One region of the Bacillus paramycoides genome, then DNA from elsewhere that is predicted to be linked to it. Evidence: predicted binding sites of a transcription regulator. Region 1 holds the regulator's gene; the other holds the start of a gene.
The links. The regulator NrdR, encoded in region 1, represses ribonucleotide reductase genes. The targets are predictions, from matches to a motif close to AACACNATATATNGTGTT.
Positions count from the first base shown of each region.

Region 2: AAG068_RS17690 (anaerobic ribonucleoside triphosphate reductase) is a predicted target of NrdR. The motif match lies at 5,198-5,215, and genes of this name have one in related genera.

Region 1 covers NZ_CP152427.1:4,426,551-4,435,568, forward strand. The annotation lists gene thrS (threonine--tRNA ligase) at 1-163, opposite strand, end outside; T-box leader at 211-439, opposite strand; gene ytxC (putative sporulation protein YtxC) at 471-1,352, opposite strand; gene dnaI (primosomal protein DnaI) at 1,631-2,569, opposite strand; gene AAG068_RS22925 (replication initiation and membrane attachment family protein) at 2,603-4,009, opposite strand; gene nrdR (transcriptional regulator NrdR) at 4,162-4,623, opposite strand; gene speD (adenosylmethionine decarboxylase) at 4,909-5,292, opposite strand; gene AAG068_RS22940 (glyceraldehyde-3-phosphate dehydrogenase) at 5,678-6,706, opposite strand; gene coaE (dephospho-CoA kinase) at 6,816-7,418, opposite strand; gene ytaF (sporulation membrane protein YtaF) at 7,472-8,104, opposite strand; gene mutM (DNA-formamidopyrimidine glycosylase) at 8,177-9,007, opposite strand.
Region 2 covers NZ_CP152427.1:3,444,781-3,453,798, forward strand. The annotation lists gene AAG068_RS17670 (CoA-binding protein) at 218-631, opposite strand; gene AAG068_RS17675 (S1C family serine protease) at 711-1,952, opposite strand; gene AAG068_RS17680 (response regulator transcription factor) at 2,154-2,831, opposite strand; gene nrdG (anaerobic ribonucleoside-triphosphate reductase activating protein) at 2,850-3,302, opposite strand; gene AAG068_RS17690 (anaerobic ribonucleoside triphosphate reductase) at 3,299-5,155, opposite strand; gene plsY (glycerol-3-phosphate 1-O-acyltransferase PlsY) at 5,381-5,977, shown strand; gene AAG068_RS17700 (HesB/YadR/YfhF family protein) at 6,086-6,376, shown strand; gene AAG068_RS17705 (acyl-CoA thioesterase) at 6,403-6,822, opposite strand; gene AAG068_RS17710 (glycosyl hydrolase family 18 protein) at 6,932-8,224, shown strand; gene sspN (acid-soluble spore protein SspN) at 8,292-8,426, opposite strand; gene AAG068_RS17720 (FbpB family small basic protein) at 8,470-8,613, opposite strand; gene AAG068_RS17725 (3'-5' exonuclease) at 8,753-9,018, opposite strand, start outside.

The DNA.
Region 1 (9,018 bases):
CGATTGGTGTAACAAGATCGATCATCTCATCGTTTAATTTTCCAGCCACAGCTTTTTTCTTTAAGCCTGAGCTAATAGAAGCTGCGATTTCTTCAGTTGTTACGCCTTTTGGAAACTCCTTCACAGCTCCATCAGGGAAAGTAATTTTAACTACATCTGCCATCACTGGTCACTCCTCTTTTTCTCAAAATAAAAAACACTCATCCCGTAAAAAGGGACGAGTGTTGAATTCGTGGTTCCACCCTTGTTCCAATTAACCTTATTGTTAATTGCTCAAGTTCAACATAACGGTGTTGTCCGTTAGCAATTACTAGAAAAATCGTTCACTGCTAAAGTTTAGAGGTGGTAAGTAATAATCCCGTACTAGGAAGCTCACACCCTAAGGCTTCCCTCTCTGAAAATCGTAGAAAACTACTCATGTCCTCATCATGACATTTCAATATATTTCATTTATGTAGGTAATTATATGCTCAAAAACTTAGAAAATCAAGGGCGTTACCTTTATTTTTTAAATTTTTCACATTGCGCTCAAACTCATGTAATCCATGTAATTGTACCCGTTCTTGAAATACATTTCGCAAAGTAATAATCATATTATGGTCTTGTTCTTTCGTATATAAATAAATTTTTTTCGGCGAAATAGAAAGAAGTGGTGCAATTACTTTCGTATCAATATATACATCCTTTTGCTTCAATAATTCCTCATCTATATATTGAACCAATTTCTCCTGTTTTAAACGTCTACCTTTATCATCGTAGAAAATAAAACTCTCATCAAAAATAAGATGCACACAGGACAAACGTGATTTCCGGCTACGCACTTGTTGCCTTAGCGACTCAATAAACATTTGATATTCTTGTTCCAACTTATATTCATCAATCGCCACTTCGGCAAGCTTAGCTACCATTTCCCTATATGTACGAAGACGAAAACGAACATATGATGAAAACGAGAATGAAAGTGGATCACAAAGCCAGTTATTTAAAGAAGATTTAATATATGATTCAAATGTGTGACGCGTTAATTCACGGGTAATTCCTTTTCTTCTTCCCTTTAAAATCTCATGTGCCATATGCAATATTTGATGACACTCTTCCTCTTCTTCATAAAAAAACTTCTCTTTTAAGATTGTATATATCCACTCATTTTGTTTCACATTCACAATAAAATATACCATTACTGGCAATAAAATCTTTTCAATATAATTCGATTCACCTACTGGTATGTGAATCACCACTTTTTGTTCCTGTAAATACACACTCGTTTCCTCATATAACAGTTCCGCTCTTTTCAGTAGTTGTCTATATACGTGCATAGCATCATTTTTTTCTTCGAAGCAAATTTCAATCACTTTTGTCCCCCCTTTTATCCCTGCTCTAAAGGACTGTATCTATACGTTACAAATCCTATAAGAGTCCGTTCCGCGTGAAGTTCACTCTTAGTAGAATTACATTTCCTATCGTTAGAAAATCCACTCAATATGGCTTGCTAATTTTATATATATTAAGGGAGGGAGAAAAAAATGATACAAGCTACTACGAATTTTCAATAAGAACTTTTCATTTTACAATTCGACTACCTTGAAAAGTACTTCATACGAAAAAAAGAGCAAGCTTCTCAGCTTACTCTTTACTTATGGCGACGGTTTTTCCCGCCAATTGGAATTGGTTTCGCTAAATATTTAATTCGTTCCATAATACGAGCTGCTTTCATTTCTTCCGCTTCACCGCGCTGTGTATACGTTAAATGATGTTCCAACTCCTTGAAATCAAAGTTAGACGTAAAGAACGTCGGTAAGTTTTCTAACATACGGAATTGTAAAATTGCACCAAGCACATCATCACGCACAAAGCTTGACATCGCTTCTGCTCCAATATCATCTAACATTAAAACTTGTACGCGTTTCACCGCATCAATCTTTTCCCCAATCGAATTATCTTGAATCGAACTTTTAATTTCACGTAAAAATTCAGGGAAGTATACGAGCATCGAACTTATTTTCTTTCGAGCAAGCTCATTCGCAATTGCCCCTAGCAAATACGTTTTCCCTACACCAAATTTACCGTACAAATATAAACCTTGTACTTTTTTACCAGGTTCATATGTACTTAAAAATTCATTAGCTGCACCAATTGCATCAATACGTGCATCTAAATCTGATGGATCCAAGTTTTCCATCGTTGCCTGTAAAATATCAGATGGCATATATACACTTTGAACGAGTTTTTCATATTTCTTTCTCTCGTCATATGCTACTTTTCTAACGCAACGATCGTATTGAATATCGATCACCTTCCCTTGGATAACGAGCTTTGGCTCATATCCTTGCAACATGTTTTTACACGAGCCTAAATCCGGACAATCCGCGCAACCTACACTTTGTCCAATATATTCGTATAACTTCACAAGGCTACGCTCAATCATAGAAGTTGTTACTTCACCTTGATGTGCGTCTATAAATTCTTTCACACGCGGATGTGCCATTACTTCCGCCTTTAATACCTCATATCTATTTTTAAAATTTTCATTTTCCATTAACTTTGCAAATGAATTTTGAATATGCTCCATTTCCTCACCTCAAAGAGCGTTCATTCTCTTCTATTAATCACGCTTATATTTTTTCAACACTTCTTCTAGTCGTTTTCGTTCATCCTCTAACGTACTTGCACCTTTTTCAGCACTTACATCTTTTTTCACAGTTTCTTTCGCTTGTTCTTTCGGCTCTTCTTTCAGCCAATCTGGTACCATTTCTTTTCGCACCGTTTTCTTCGACGTACGACCTTTTTTCTTCGTCTCAGCCCATTCTTGATATTGACGGTTTTCTTCTTTCGCTAACGCCATTGCTTCAGCTACTGTACCGACCTTTTTACGCGCCCAATGCCCAGCAATCTTTTCTACGTACGTTTTCGCAAGTTTCATATCTGAGCGTAGCATAACGTAATAAATAAGTACATTCACAACACCTGGCATTAACTTTTGATTAATCATTACATCTTCAACGATTTGCAAGTCCGCCTTCGTCGCCTCTGCACCGCCAGAGATTTCTTTCAATAACTGCTTTGGTGAGATTTCCTCTAACTGTTTGATTAACATCTCTTCTTGCGTAGAAGGCTCTTTCTCTTTCATCATACGTGCAGCATGAGGCTGTACTCTTTCACTCAATACAGGTAACGCTTGCCCGTTTTCAAACTGATACCAATCACGCGCTCCTTTTCTAAGCCTTTCAATATCAATTGTCTGCATCTCTGTCACCGCACCAAGAACGATATTTTGCATCGATAACACATCTACATCATACACGTAAGCAAGTGTAATGACACATTCTCGCACTTGATCTGTAATTGCCTTTTTAGGGACAAGAGCAGACAATCCATCTACAAATAAGGAGAAATCAAAGAAATCATTCCAAACTTTTGGAGCGTCTCCCTTCTCGCGACTTGGCATAGCTGTCGTTTTCGGAATACGAAGATCCTCTTGCGCATGCTCAAGCTGTCCAGGATTAAACGAACCAAATACATCATTGAAAGAACGCGTAACATTTTCATAAGATACAAAATCAAATTCTTCTTCTAAGAAGTATTGCTTTACTTGATTATATTTTGTGCGACTCAATCGATTGTATAAAAAGATACTTAAAACAATATCATCAAAAAACTGCTTTGGAGATAAAGGTGGTTGCAGCTCATATATAAACATTCGAATATCTTTTTCTTTCTTAATATATACTTTCAAAAGCCCAATTGCCTCTAACTTTACTCGTTCCTCATATATTTCGGGAAGTTGCATTTGCATGGTCACCATAAGGGAATGATGCGTATTCTCTTTTCCAAACACACGATCTTGCTCTAACTCTCCCCATAGCGTCATGTACAAGCTAAAAGCTCTACTACCTATTAACGGTTGATACAACATCGTCAATACTTTTCGGTCGTAATTATGCAGTAACCCTTTCGCACTTACTTTATAACGATCAATCGGCAATAGCTCCATCCATGACTGTTTTTCCATTCTTGCTTTTCCTTTCTCTCATCCAATCTATCCTCTACTGTATTCGTTCTATCTTTATTAGATAATTTCTTAGCGAAAAAGAGCTATTAGCTTTCGCTTCTAGCTCTCTTATCTCATTCCTTACAGTATGTAAAGAGAATACAATACAGATTCTACTCTCTTTCTTTTTGCAGTATATCTTTTAATTCTTCAATAAATACATTTAAATCTTTAAATTGGCGATATACAGAAGCAAAACGCACGTAAGCAACATCATCGATATCACGCAGTTCTTCCATAACAATTTCACCAATCATATCACTTTTCACTTCTGATATACCTAAATTACGAAGTTCACGTTCCACACTTTGAGTTACTTCTTCTAATTGTCTTAAAGATACTGGTCTTTTTTCGCACGCTTTAATTAAGCCACGTAAAATCTTTTCTTTATTAAACTCTTCTCGTGTGCCTTCTTTTTTTACAACGATAAGAGGTGACTCTTCTACTCTTTCAAATGTCGTAAAGCGGCTTAAACAGCTTTCACACTCTCTCCTTCTTCGAATAGAGCGCCCCTCGTCTACCGGACGCGAATCTAACACTCTTGTACCATTATGAGAACAGGATGGACAACGCAATATATTCACTCCTTTACACTATACTCTTTATTTTTTCTCTACTTACTTCATCTGACAATATATATACATTATTATATAACTCATTCTAACTCTCTTACCACTTTAAGTTAAAGCACGTTATGTCATCATCTCGTTTTCGAAAATAAGATGGTAGATGGAATGCTAACTTATTCGTAAGAGCTCCATTTATTTCCCTAACGAGTACGTTATATTTTTCCTTTTTTATAAACTAAAAAAGAGGTGCATTATACACCTCTTTACATTTTAAATCAATTATGTTCTTTTTTAAAGAGCTTTTGTTTCTCTCTGCTTAATTTCGAAGCTACCAGTGCCTCGAGGAAGCTCGATGCTCTCACGCGTTTTTGCGTTTAAACCTTCTGCAATATATTCTGCAGCAACATTTGGATCAATACGATCCCCACAAGTATAAACATCAATACTTGCGTAACCGTGCTCCGGAAAGCTATGAATTGTTAAATGTGATTCCGAGATAATTACTACTCCACTTACACCTTGTGGTGCAAATTTATGGAAAGCAACCTCACGTACTTCAGCACCAGCTTTTAGTGCTGCATCCACAAATAATTGTTCAATATACGGCATGTCATTCAGTTTGTCGAAATCGCAATCCCAAAGTTCAGCAATCACGTGACGACCCATCGTATCCATAGTATCCATTCTACAGTTCCCCCTTGTAAATTTATTCTAACTGTTCGAATTGAAAACTAATTTGCAATTTGGCTTGCTCCACTACCACGGGGGAAAGTTAGTCCAGAGAGGTCCTAACCCTTTAAGTAGTGACTACGTACCTCAGCTCTTAAGTTTACGAGTGTTAGTATACTTTGTTTATTTTCATTTTGCAACAACAGTTTTTTCGATTTTCTGTCATATTTTCCTCTTTACTTTTCCCTAAAAAAAATAAATGATTCACAAATACAGTAATCACAACGTTTCGTGGTATGTCCACTTTCGAAAATATACCCCTATAATTTTTACCTTTTTCGAAAAAAATAAAAAAAGAGGGCAAATATTCACTTGCCCTCCCCTTATTCACTTAAATATGTTGTACATTTTCTTGTTTCGCTAATTCTTCCACAACTAGCGTTACAAGATCTACAACACGACGAGAGTAGCCCCACTCGTTATCATACCAAGCAAGTACTTTTACTTTACGATCACCCATTACCATTGTAGATAAACCATCAATGATAGCTGAGTGTGTATTTGTATTAAAGTCAATAGATACTAAAGGCTCTTCACTGAATTCTACAATGCCTTTAAGCGCACCATTTGCAACAGTTTTGAATGCATCGTTAATAGCTTCAACTGTCACATCACGTTTTACATCTACTACTAAGTCAACAAGAGACACGTTTGGTGTTGGTACACGAAGTGCCATACCATGAAGTTTTCCATTTAAATGCGGAAGAACTTTTGCTAGCGCTTTCGCAGCACCTGTCGTTGTCGGAATAATTGATTGTCCGCAAGCACGTGCTCTTCTTAAATCTTTATGTGGGTTATCAATATTTTTTTGGTCATTTGTATAAGCGTGAACTGTCGTCATTAAACCGTTTTCAATTCCAAACTGCTCATCTAACACCTTAACAACAGGTGCTAAACAGTTTGTTGTACAAGATGCATTTGAAATAACAGTATGTTTTGCAATATCTAATTGGTCTTCGTTCACACCAACTACAATTGTTACATCTTCATTTTTACCAGGCGCTGTTAAAATAACTTTTTTCGCTCCAGCTTCAACATGAAGAATTGCTTTTTCTTTTGAATTAAATTTACCAGTTGCTTCAATTACAACTTCAACACCTAGATCTGTCCAAGGCAATTCCTTTGGATCGCGGTTGTTTAAAAGGCGAATCATTTTTCCATCAACTAATAAGTGATCTTCAAATGCTTCTACTGTTCCGTCAAACTTGCCGTGAACTGTATCATATTTAATTAAATGTGCTAACGTTTCAGATGGATAGCTTGCATTGATTGCTACAATTTCGAATGCGCTTTCTTTTATTGCCTGACGAAATACCATTCTCCCAATACGTCCAAATCCATTAATTGCCACACGAGTCATAATATGTTATCCCCCTTGAATGCGTTATACTATTTATCTCCAATCCCAATAATAGTATAACACAAAAAGGGGATATGTCACTAAGCATTTTCATTAATTTCACAATTTTTTAGTAAATAATGTTCCAATTCTTTAAAATTACCTGCAATTGTGTTTTCGTTCCCATAATTGTGCCATCATTATTTATCACTTCATCTGCATGTTTCACTTTTTCCTCTAATGGCATTTGAGATTGAATACGAGCTGTTGCTTCTTCTTCCGAAAAATTATTTCGCTTCATTAAACGTTCTAATTGCGTCTGTGGTTTAACTGCTACAACTAAAACGCGGTCAACAAGACTTGTTAATTTACTTTCAAATAAGAGAGGAATATCTAACACAACCGCTTGCGCACCTTCTTTTATGTACATTTCCTTTTGCCTATTCATTTCCTCACGCACTGCAGGATGAACAATTTTATTTAACTGCAATCGTTTTTCTTCATTATAGAAAACGACGCTTCCTAATTTCGGCCGATCCAGTTCTCCATCTTCTTGTAATATTTCCGCTCCAAACACTTCTACTATTTTGTTATATGCTGGTTTTCCTCGCTCTACAACTTCTCTTGCAATAATATCCGCATCAATAACCGGTATACTTAACTCACGAAACATTTCTGATACCGTACTTTTCCCGCTTGCAATGCCTCCCGTTAATCCAATTACTACTGTCATCATAATCCTCCTCACAATATAAAAGGCGCGAAACTAATGTTCCACGCCCATACTTACATTTTCCAAATTCCAATAATAATGAGTAATACCCCAGGCAGGAATGTAAATTTTTGTAACCATTTCATATTTGATAAAACCGTTCCAAGTTTCATTCCGATAAATAAAAACAAAGAACTCATAACCGCAACTAATATTGCCATCATAGCAGGTGCATACCCTAATAAAGATGCACCAATTCCAGCACCGAACGAATCTACAGAAAGAGCGATACCAAGAAGCAATGCTTCTCCTGCAGAAATGGTGCCTGATTTATCGAAATCTGCGACAGTCGGTTTCCGTAAAATTTGGATCACTAGCCCGAGTGAAGCGATTTCTAATTTCCAAACCTTCTCCTCTTGCTTCGGTTCTTCTTTTTTCTCACTTCGAAAAAATTGGTATAATACCCAAATTCCTATTCCAATAAGAACAAGCCCACCGATACGCGTTGCGATAACAGGTGAAAATATTTTTGCGATCATATGCCCAATTCCCATTGAAACAAGCATAACAGCCGCTGAACACATTCCGATAATTATAATTGATCTTAGTGGAATTCTTACACTTCTTAAACCATATGTTAGCCCTACACTACAGCTATCTAAGCTTAATGTAAAAGCTAATAAAATAAGAGATAAATAAAGGTACATCGGTAAGCTCCTCCCTTATACATAGCTCTGCTGTATGTATATGACAAATGCCTATCCGATGTTATCTCTTTTCTATATTCTTGGCTGACAAATCGAGCAGTAATGCGTTCCTCTTCCGCCAACAACTGTTTTTTCTAATATCGTACCGCAAGTCACACACGGTTCTCCTTTTTTTCCGTATACATTTAGAAGTTCCTGGAACGAACCAATTTGCCCTTGCGAGTTAATATACGTTCGAATTGTACTTCCGCCACGCTTCACTGCTTCGCCTAACGTTGTAACAGTCGCCTCGTAAATTCGTTCAATTTCTTCTGTTGTTAAAGACGACGCTTCTCGTTCCGGATGAATGTGAGAACGGAATAAAACTTCATCTACATATATATTTCCAAGTCCCACTAATAGACGCTGGTCTAATAATACAACTTTTATTTTACGATTCGTCTTTTGCAATCTTTCTTGTAAATACTGCGGTGTCAATTCAGCATCAAACGGCTCCGGACCTAAGTCAGCAAGAGGCATTTGATTCAACTCTTCACCTTTTTTAAAGAGATGCATCGTACCAAACTTTCTCACATCTTTATAATGTAATTCAGTTCCATCTGTAAATAAGAAACGGACGTGCGTATGCTTATCAATTGGCTCATCCTCTTGATGCAGTAAAAACTTACCTTCCATACGCAAATGTGAAACAATAACATAATTCGTTACATATAAAAGCAAAAACTTTCCTCTTCGCTTTATATTTTCAATCTTCTCGCCTCTAAGCATTTCTTTAAAGATTTCTACATCATCCGGTCGTTTTACTATTTTTGGATACGTAACAATAATATCTTCAATCGTTTTTCCTGTTACAAGATTTTCAAGTGTCCGTCTGACGTTTTCAACCTCTGGTAATTCAGGCATTTCATCACTTC
Region 2 (9,018 bases), 980 kb from region 1:
AGAAAAATAATCGTTTGTCAACGAGAAATGGATATGTATTCCAAGATTACACATTCCAAACCTTTATTATGATCCAAATGATCAAGATCCAAAACGGGATTACAAGTAACAATCCCCAAAAACAGCCTTTAAAAAATCTCATGATGAACACCTCGTTCATCGGCCCTACTTATCTATAACGAGGGCTGAAGCAATCTTTCTACCTTTACAATCCATACTATTTTGTCATTGCATGTTCTACTTTTATACAACGATCCATAATAACAGTATAGTCTTTTTCTTTTAAAAGTTTATATGTATCTTCATCTTGTACTCCTAATTGTGCCCAAAAAACATCTGCATCAATCTCAACAAACTCTTTTGCAACATCCATTAAAAACTCTGAGCGACGAAATACATTTACAATGTCAACATGTTCCTTAATATCCTTTAGTGAAGCAACTGCTTTTTCTCCAAGCACTTCATCTACTGTTGGGTTTACTGGAATAATACGATACCCAGCATCTTGCATTGCTTTTGACACCATATACGATGTACGTTCTGGCTTATCCGATAATCCAACAACTGCAATCGTTTTGCTTTTCTTTAATACTTCACCAATTTCCGTACGAGTTGGGTTTTCAATCATCATAATCAATCCCTCCTATTCCTTTAGTATAGCCGATAAAGAAAGTCTCTTTCAACATGAAAGAGACTTTCTTTTATTCCGATTATTGATTCTTTGTAGCTGAGTTATCTGCTAAAGTAGCTGTTTTCGTCATTTTTTGACCGTTACGATAGAATGTAACTTCTACTTTCTCGCCTACTTTTTTCTTTTCATATAAATATTTACGGAATTGAAGTGAGTTTTCTACTTTTTGATTATCTAATGCTACTACAATATCATATTGCTCTAAACCAGCTTTTTCTGCAGGTGATATTGGGTAAATTTTACCTAATACAACGCCATTTATTACTTCTTTTGGCACTTTTAATTGATTTACTGCATAAGCTTGCACATCTTCTAATGAAACGACACCTACTCCAAGAGCTGGACGTTTCACTACGCCGTCTTTTTCAAGTGATTCAATAACTGGCTTTGCGATATTAATTGGAATAGCAAATCCAATTCCTTCAACTTCTTGTTGTGCAATTTTACTTGAATTAATTCCAATTATTTCACCGTTTTGGTTAAATAACGCACCACCACTATTACCTGGGTTAATCGCTGCATCTGTTTGAATAACTTGAGCATTCCAATCTGCACGCTTATCGCCATCAATATCTACTGGAATTTCACGTTCTTTACTACTAATAATACCTTCCGTTACACTTCCATCAAACCCTAATGGGTTACCGATTGCAATTGCTTTTTCACCCGCACGGAGTTTACTTGAATCACCTAAAGTGGCAACTTTATTTACGTTAGATCCATCAATTTCTACAACAGCTAAATCTAACCAAGGGTCTTTCCCTACAAGCTTTGCATCCACTTTTTTGCCATCACTTAATTTTACAGCAAGTTTATTCGCTCCATCTACTACATGGTTGTTTGTTACAATATACGCTTTATTTCCTGCTTTTTTATAAATAACACCTGATCCTGAACCAGCTTGCTGTTCTTGGCCTGTCGGTTGCATTGCAAATGGATCAATACTTTGTTGCATATTAATAACACCTACAACAACATCTTTCGCGCCTTCAATCATACCAGGTAAATCAGTTTCATTTTTTGCTTTATTGACAACAGGAACTACAGTACCTTCAACTTTTGAATCCGAACTGAATGATGATACAGCCGCTCCATTATTTTGAGCCCATGGCATATATGGTGCCGCAAAACTAATTGTGACAGCCCCAACTACAGCTCCGACTAAACCTGTGAAAAAATAACCTTTTTTACTACCTGATTTTCTCACTTCTCTCGTTTCACTATGCTCTTCATTTAAATTTGGTCCGTCGTAATATCCCATGTTTACTTCCCCTCTCTGGTGAATTCGTATTTTCAGTATAGTCACGTTTTGTGTCCTTCTTGTGAACTCATCGTGAAATCCAATTAAAAAAATACTCTTATCTAACATTGTAGACAAAAAATGTATTTTTTGTACATTCTACCTGCCAAAGAGGATATAAAATCGACATTTCCCTATGCTAAAGTACACAATCCGTTACAATTATTCTTCAAATTTATAACCAACTCGAATAACAGTACCGATATGCTTCGCTTTATCCCCTAGCTTATTTCGTAGTTTTTTAATATGAGTATCAACCGTTCGGTCATCACCGTAATAGTCATATCCCCATAACTGATCTAATAAATGCTGACGTGACAACACAATTCCTTTGTTCTCCATTAAATAAACAAGAAGTTCAAACTCTTTATGTGTCAATATAATCTCTTCTCCATCGACTAAAACAGTTCTAGATAGACGATTCACTTCTATTCCAGCTAGAGACATAGCATTTTCTTCTGCTACTCCTACGACGCCATCCGCACGTTTTAATAACGTCTTCGCTCGAGCTACTAACACTTTCGGGCTGAAAGGTTTCGTTACGTACTCATCTGCACCTAACTCGAACCCTAGTAATGTATCATCCTCATCTGAACGCGCTGTTAACATAATGATAGGTACCGCTGATTCTTTTCTAATTCGTCTACAAACAGACCATCCATCTATTTCTGGTAACATAATATCTAACATAATTAAATCAATTTCATGCTCTGCAAATAATTCTAACGCTTTTTTTCCGTCTTCTGCTTCAATTACTTCAAAGCCTTCATTGCGAAAATAATCACTAACGATTTCACGTAATCTTCTTTCATCTTCAACAAGTAATACTGTTTTATTCATATCATCTATCCCGCCTTTTTACTCTTTCAATCGAATAATACGTTGATTGGAGCTTCCGCGAAATGGAAGTGTTAAATCTTTTTTCTCGATTTCAAATCTTCCATCGACTAAAACATCCCCATAATGTAACAACTCTATCATATCATTATTTTGAGAACTCTGTATCTCTTCTAATGTATAACCTGTATACATCCATAGATTTTTTTTCAAATGTTTCACTGCTTTTGCTACTTTTTTCACTTCAGCAGCTTGGAAAAATGGATCTCCACCTGAAAATGTTACATCAGTTAATGGATTACTTGCAATCTCTTTCACAATTTCTTCTACTGCCATTTCAGTTCCATTACAAATATTCCACGACTTCGGATTATGGCAACCGAAACAACGATGCGGACAGCCCGCAAAAAACACGACTGTCCGCAACCCTTCTCCATCTACTACACTATCATGAATGATGTTCATTACTTTCATTTATGCTTCACCCGATCCATCTCTTCACTACGTTTTGCACTATTCCATTTTGACATATCTCCTACAAGATATCCTGTTATACGGCGAATTCTTTCTATATTAGCCTCGTCTCCATTTCCGCAACTTGGACATTCATTTCCAATGACTCCGTGATAACTGCAACACTTACAACGGTCAACAGGATGATTAATTGAACCGTACCCAACGCCATGATCTGCCATCGCTTGTACAATTTGTTTTAACGCTTGTTTGTTATGCATAGCTGCTCCGTCTAGTTCAATATACGTAATATGTCCCCCGTTACATAAGGCATGGAAAGGGCCTTCTAAACGAATTTTATTTATCGCTTGCATGTTATAGTAAACTGGGATATGGAATGAATTCGTATAATAATTATGGTTCGTTATACCGCTAATCACGCCAAATTCTTCCCTATCCTTTTTCACAAACTTCCCTGATAACCCTTCTGCAGGAGTTGCAATGACTGAGAAATTAAGTTCATATTCTTCTGTCGCTTTATCCATTCTATCTCTCATAAAGGAAATGATTTCATACCCGAGTTCCCATGATTCTTCATCTTCTCCGTGATGCTTTCCTGTTAAAGCTACTAAACACTCCGCAAGACCGATAAAACCAAGACTTAATGTCCCTTGCTTTAAAATAGATGCTACAGAATCTTCAGGCTGTAACTTTTCTCCACCGCGCCATACGCCCTGTGAATATAAAAATCGAAAATCTCTTGCCCGCTTCGTACATTGATACTCAAACCTCTCTAATAATTGCTGAATTCCTAAATCTAAGTAATAATTTAACGCTTCAAAAAACGCTTCTTTTGAACCACTAATGAGCGCTAATTTCACTAAGTTAATAGACGTAAATGATAAGTTCCCTCTTCCAATCGCTGTTTCTTCTCCATGTATGTTAGACATCACACGGGTACGACATCCCATGTAACATACTTCACTTTCCGGTCGTCCATCATAATGTACTGCATTAAATGGGGCATCTAAAAATGAAAAGTTAGGAAATAATCGTTCCGCCGTTGTCTCTAACGCTAATTCAAATAAATCGTAGTTCGGATCACATTCTGCAAAGTTCACACCTTTTTTCATTTTAAAAATTTGAATTGGAAAAATTGGTGTTTCCCCTTTACCAAGGCCAGCTTGTGTCGCTTTTAAAAGTTGTCTAATTAATAACCGTCCCTCTTTTGTTGTGTCTGTTCCATAATTAATAGAAATAAACGGGACTTGTCCCCCGCCCCTACTGTGCATACTATTTGAATTATGAATGAAAGCTTCACACGCCTGATACGTATCATTTTCTGTTTCTTTCCATGCAAATTCTTCTATTTGTTCTTTCGTAAGCGGATATGACTGCAATCGTTTCTTATGTCTCTCTACTGTTTTTCTCACATACGGGGCTAAATCAATATCAAAGAGTGCAAACGATTGACCACCGTGCTGCATATTTTGATTCGCTTGAAAAATAATAGATGAAAGGGCCAATGCACTTTTAATGTCTTGCGGTTGTCTCATATGCCCATGTCCGGTATGAAAACCATTAGCAAGCATTTGCGCTAACGGAATTTGCGAACAAGTCGTCGTTCCCGTCGCATAAAAGTCTAAGTCATGTGGATATAATATATTTTGATTTATCGCTTTTTTCACTTGATCTGACAATAAATTTTCAACAGCGTAATATTTCGCACTCTCAGATGCGAACGTTCCCATTACTCCCATCGGAGAGCGGCCATCTACATTTGCATTTTCTTGCATTAAATCTTGTTCATTGCCGTGGACAATTGTCTCAAACACTCTCATTAATTCTTCTCCACTTGTATTTTTTTGTAACATTTATAACCCTCCACCAATATGTTGTTGTCTTTTGATTAAAATGTTACTACATATAGTCTGATGGTTTCTGTGAGAAATGTAACATTCCTGTGAAATTTTTTTCACGAAATAATGACTTTTTCATTTACAAAAAAGAAATGTGCTCTTTACAAATGTATGGTACAATATACGGGAAAAACTCTTTTTACCCTTTATCAACACATTTGAATAAAGGAGACTGAACTTATGGTTACTACATATCTTTTATTTATCGTTGCCTACTTACTTGGCTCGATTCCATTTGCACTAGTCGTTGGAAAGATTGGTTATGGAATTGACATTCGTGAGCACGGAAGCGGTAATTTAGGCGGAACAAATACATTCCGCACACTAGGGAAAAAAGCAGGTTTTATCGTTACAATTGCTGACATTTTAAAAGGTACATTAGCAACGAGTCTACCGATTATTTTCGGGTTAGACGTTCATCCACTATGGTTCGGATTAGCAGCTGTTCTTGGACATGTGTATCCGATTTTCGCGAAATTCCGTGGTGGTAAAGCAGTTGCAACATCTGCTGGCGTGCTATTATGCTACTCACCAGTTGTTTTTGCAATTTTAGCTGTTGTCTTTTTCAGCCTTTTATTTACAACAAGATACGTATCACTTTCTTCTATGGTAACAGCTGTCGTTGCTGTTATCGCATCAATTGTTAGCGGGGATAAAATCTTCATTATTGCGATGTGTTTATTAGCAGGTATGGTTATTTATAAACACCGTGCAAATATTGGACGAATTATAAATAAAACTGAGCCGAAAGCAAACTTTTCAAAAAAGCAAAAATAAGATCGTAACCCACATAACGCAAAAAGAAAACGTGAAGCATATTAATAGCGTCTTTTTGCGTTATTTTTTATACTAAAGAAAAAGCAACATAATTTGGAGGAACTATACATGAATCTTTCCGTAACAAAAGAAGCAGCACAATGGTATAAAAACGAATTAAACTTACAATCGGGTGAAACACTGCGCCTTTTCGTACAATATGGCGGTTGTAGTACTGTACAAAAAGGACTTTCTTTAGGTATTCGTAAAGATGATCCTGCACATCCTGCTGTTCAAACTCAAGAAGAAGGTATTAACTTCTTTATTGAAGGCGATGATGAGTGGTTCTTCGATGGACATAATTTATCTGTTACATTTAACGACGGTGATGATTTCCCGCAATTTAATTATGAAAAATAAAAAAACGTGGCATCTGCCACGCTTTTTTATTTTTTCTTAATTTCCTCATATTTCGCATACCACTCAGGATAGAACTTTTTAAACGATACAGGCCTGAATCCTTCTTTTTTCGCGCAAATATTTGTCGTACTTGCAGTAATACAAAGATCACCTTCACCATTATAAATTTCATATCCATATACAACGCGAAGCGGGCTCACAGTGTCCACCCACGTTTTCACAATTGCTTTTTCACCGTAACGCATCGCTTTACGGTATGAAATTTGTAAGTCTAATACAGGAGAAATAATGCCCTCTTTCTCCATTTCAACATATGAAAACCCTAAATCTTGTATAAGTTTCGTACGGCCTAATTCAAGCCACACTAAATAGTTTGAATGGTAAACAACACCCATTTGATCTGTTTCCGCATAACGGATTTCAACTTCATGTTCTGCTACAAACATATGTATTCGCCTTCTTTCACTTCTGCTGCCTTGCATACATTTAATCATAATACAGTGGAATCAAAAATAAAATAAAAACAGTGAATCTTTTACCGAAAGGAGCAAGCATATGATTCAAATTGTAACTGTTCGTAGCGGTGATAGCGTATATAGCTTGGCATCAAAATATGGATCAACACCTGACGAAATAGTAAAAGATAATGGACTAAATCCAGCTGAAACACTCGTTGTTGGTCAGGCTCTGATCGTGAATACGAAAGGGAATAATTATTATGTACAGCCTGGCGATAGCCTATATCGAATCTCTCAAACATATAACGTTCCTCTCGCTAGTTTAGCTAAAGTGAATAACTTATCTTTAAAATCCATTCTCCACGTTGGGCAGCAATTATATATACCGAAAGGGACGAAACGAGCAGTAGAATCCATCGCTTATTTACAACCTTCCACTATACCCATTAAAGAAAGTTTAGTTAATGCTACACGTGCCATTAATCCATTTTTAACATATTTAGCTTATTTCAGTTTCGAGGCAAAAAGAGATGGTACATTAAAAGAACCAACTGAAACAGCTAAAATCGCTAATATTGCAACGCAAGGTAACACCATCCCTATGCTCGTTATTACAAATATTGAAAATGGAAATTTCAGTGCCGATCTGACATCAGTTATTTTACGGGACGCAACAATCCAAAACAAATTTATTACAAACATTTTGCAAACTGCTGAAAAGTACGGTATGCGAGATATTCATTTTGATTTCGAGAGTGTTGCACCCGAAGATCGCGAAGCGTATAATCGTTTTTTACGAAATGTGAAAACACGCTTACCTAACGGATACACATTAAGTACAACGCTTGTACCGAAAACAAGTTCCAATCAAAAGGGTAAATTTTTCGAAGCTCACGATTATAAAGCACAAGGACAAATTGTTGATTTCGTCGTCATTATGACATATGACTGGGGATGGCAGGGCGGACCACCGATGGCAATCTCTCCTATCGGTCCTGTAAAAGAAGTACTTCAATACGCAAAATCTCAAATGCCTCCCCAAAAAATTATGATGGGGCAAAATTTATACGGATTTGATTGGAAACTTCCGTTCAAACAAGGAAATCCACCAGCAAAAGCAGTTAGCTCTGTTGCAGCTGTTGCACTTGCTCGTAAATACAATGTTCCTATCCGCTATGATTTCACAGCTCAAGCTCCACATTTCAATTACTTTGACGAAAACGGTGTACAACACGAAGTTTGGTTTGAAGATGCGAGATCTATTCAAAGTAAATTCAATTTAATGAAAGAACAAGGCATTGGCGGTATTAGTTATTGGAAGATTGGCTTGCCATTTCCACAAAATTGGCGTTTACTCGTTGAAAACTTCACAATTACGAAAAAGGGCTGACAAAAGTCAGCCCTTTTTTACTATTAAAAATCCGTCACAAAAAGAAGAATGATGACATTCTCCTTCTTTAACCGTTATCAACAATCGGTTGTTTGCCCGTTTGGTCTTGCATTTGCTTTCCTTTATTGCCACCAGCTTTTTTTGATTGTGTTCCAATATGATTCGGTGCAAAGTCTTTTGAATTCTTTTTCGGATTACCCATTACTATCGCCTCCTTAACACTAGTATCGTACTAGTGTTAAGAATTATTCAGCTTGCTTAAAAAGTTTCATTTCATAACGTTTTTCAATACGCTCTTCAATACGATCGATTGCATCGCGATCGCTTAATAATTGTTGTTTATTTTCTTTCACAAGCTCGTCAAACGATTTACGGCGACTTCTTCTCATGCTGTTCACCCTCTCTCCTTCGCTTTCTTATTACATAGTATGAGCAAAGGAAAAATTCTTTAATCAGATTTGTGAGAAAATTTTATGTTTTAGTACTCCTAAAAAAACTCCGTGTACAATAAAACGTACACGGAGTTTTTCATACCATAATATTTAAATACTCTTTTAACTTTTCATCTGCATTCATTTCACTTTGTTTATAATCATGCAGCGCTTGCAGTACAAAATCATACTGTTCTAAAATATAACTTTCTAATTTCAGGACGTCCTCTAAGCTATTAAGCATAATCCTCGTATTACCAACTTCACTTTTTAACGCCGGTTCACATTTTAAACTCGTACATATTTCTTTCACATCATCTTCTAATATTTCTGTTAACATGTATTTCTTTCGCCCTTTTACTT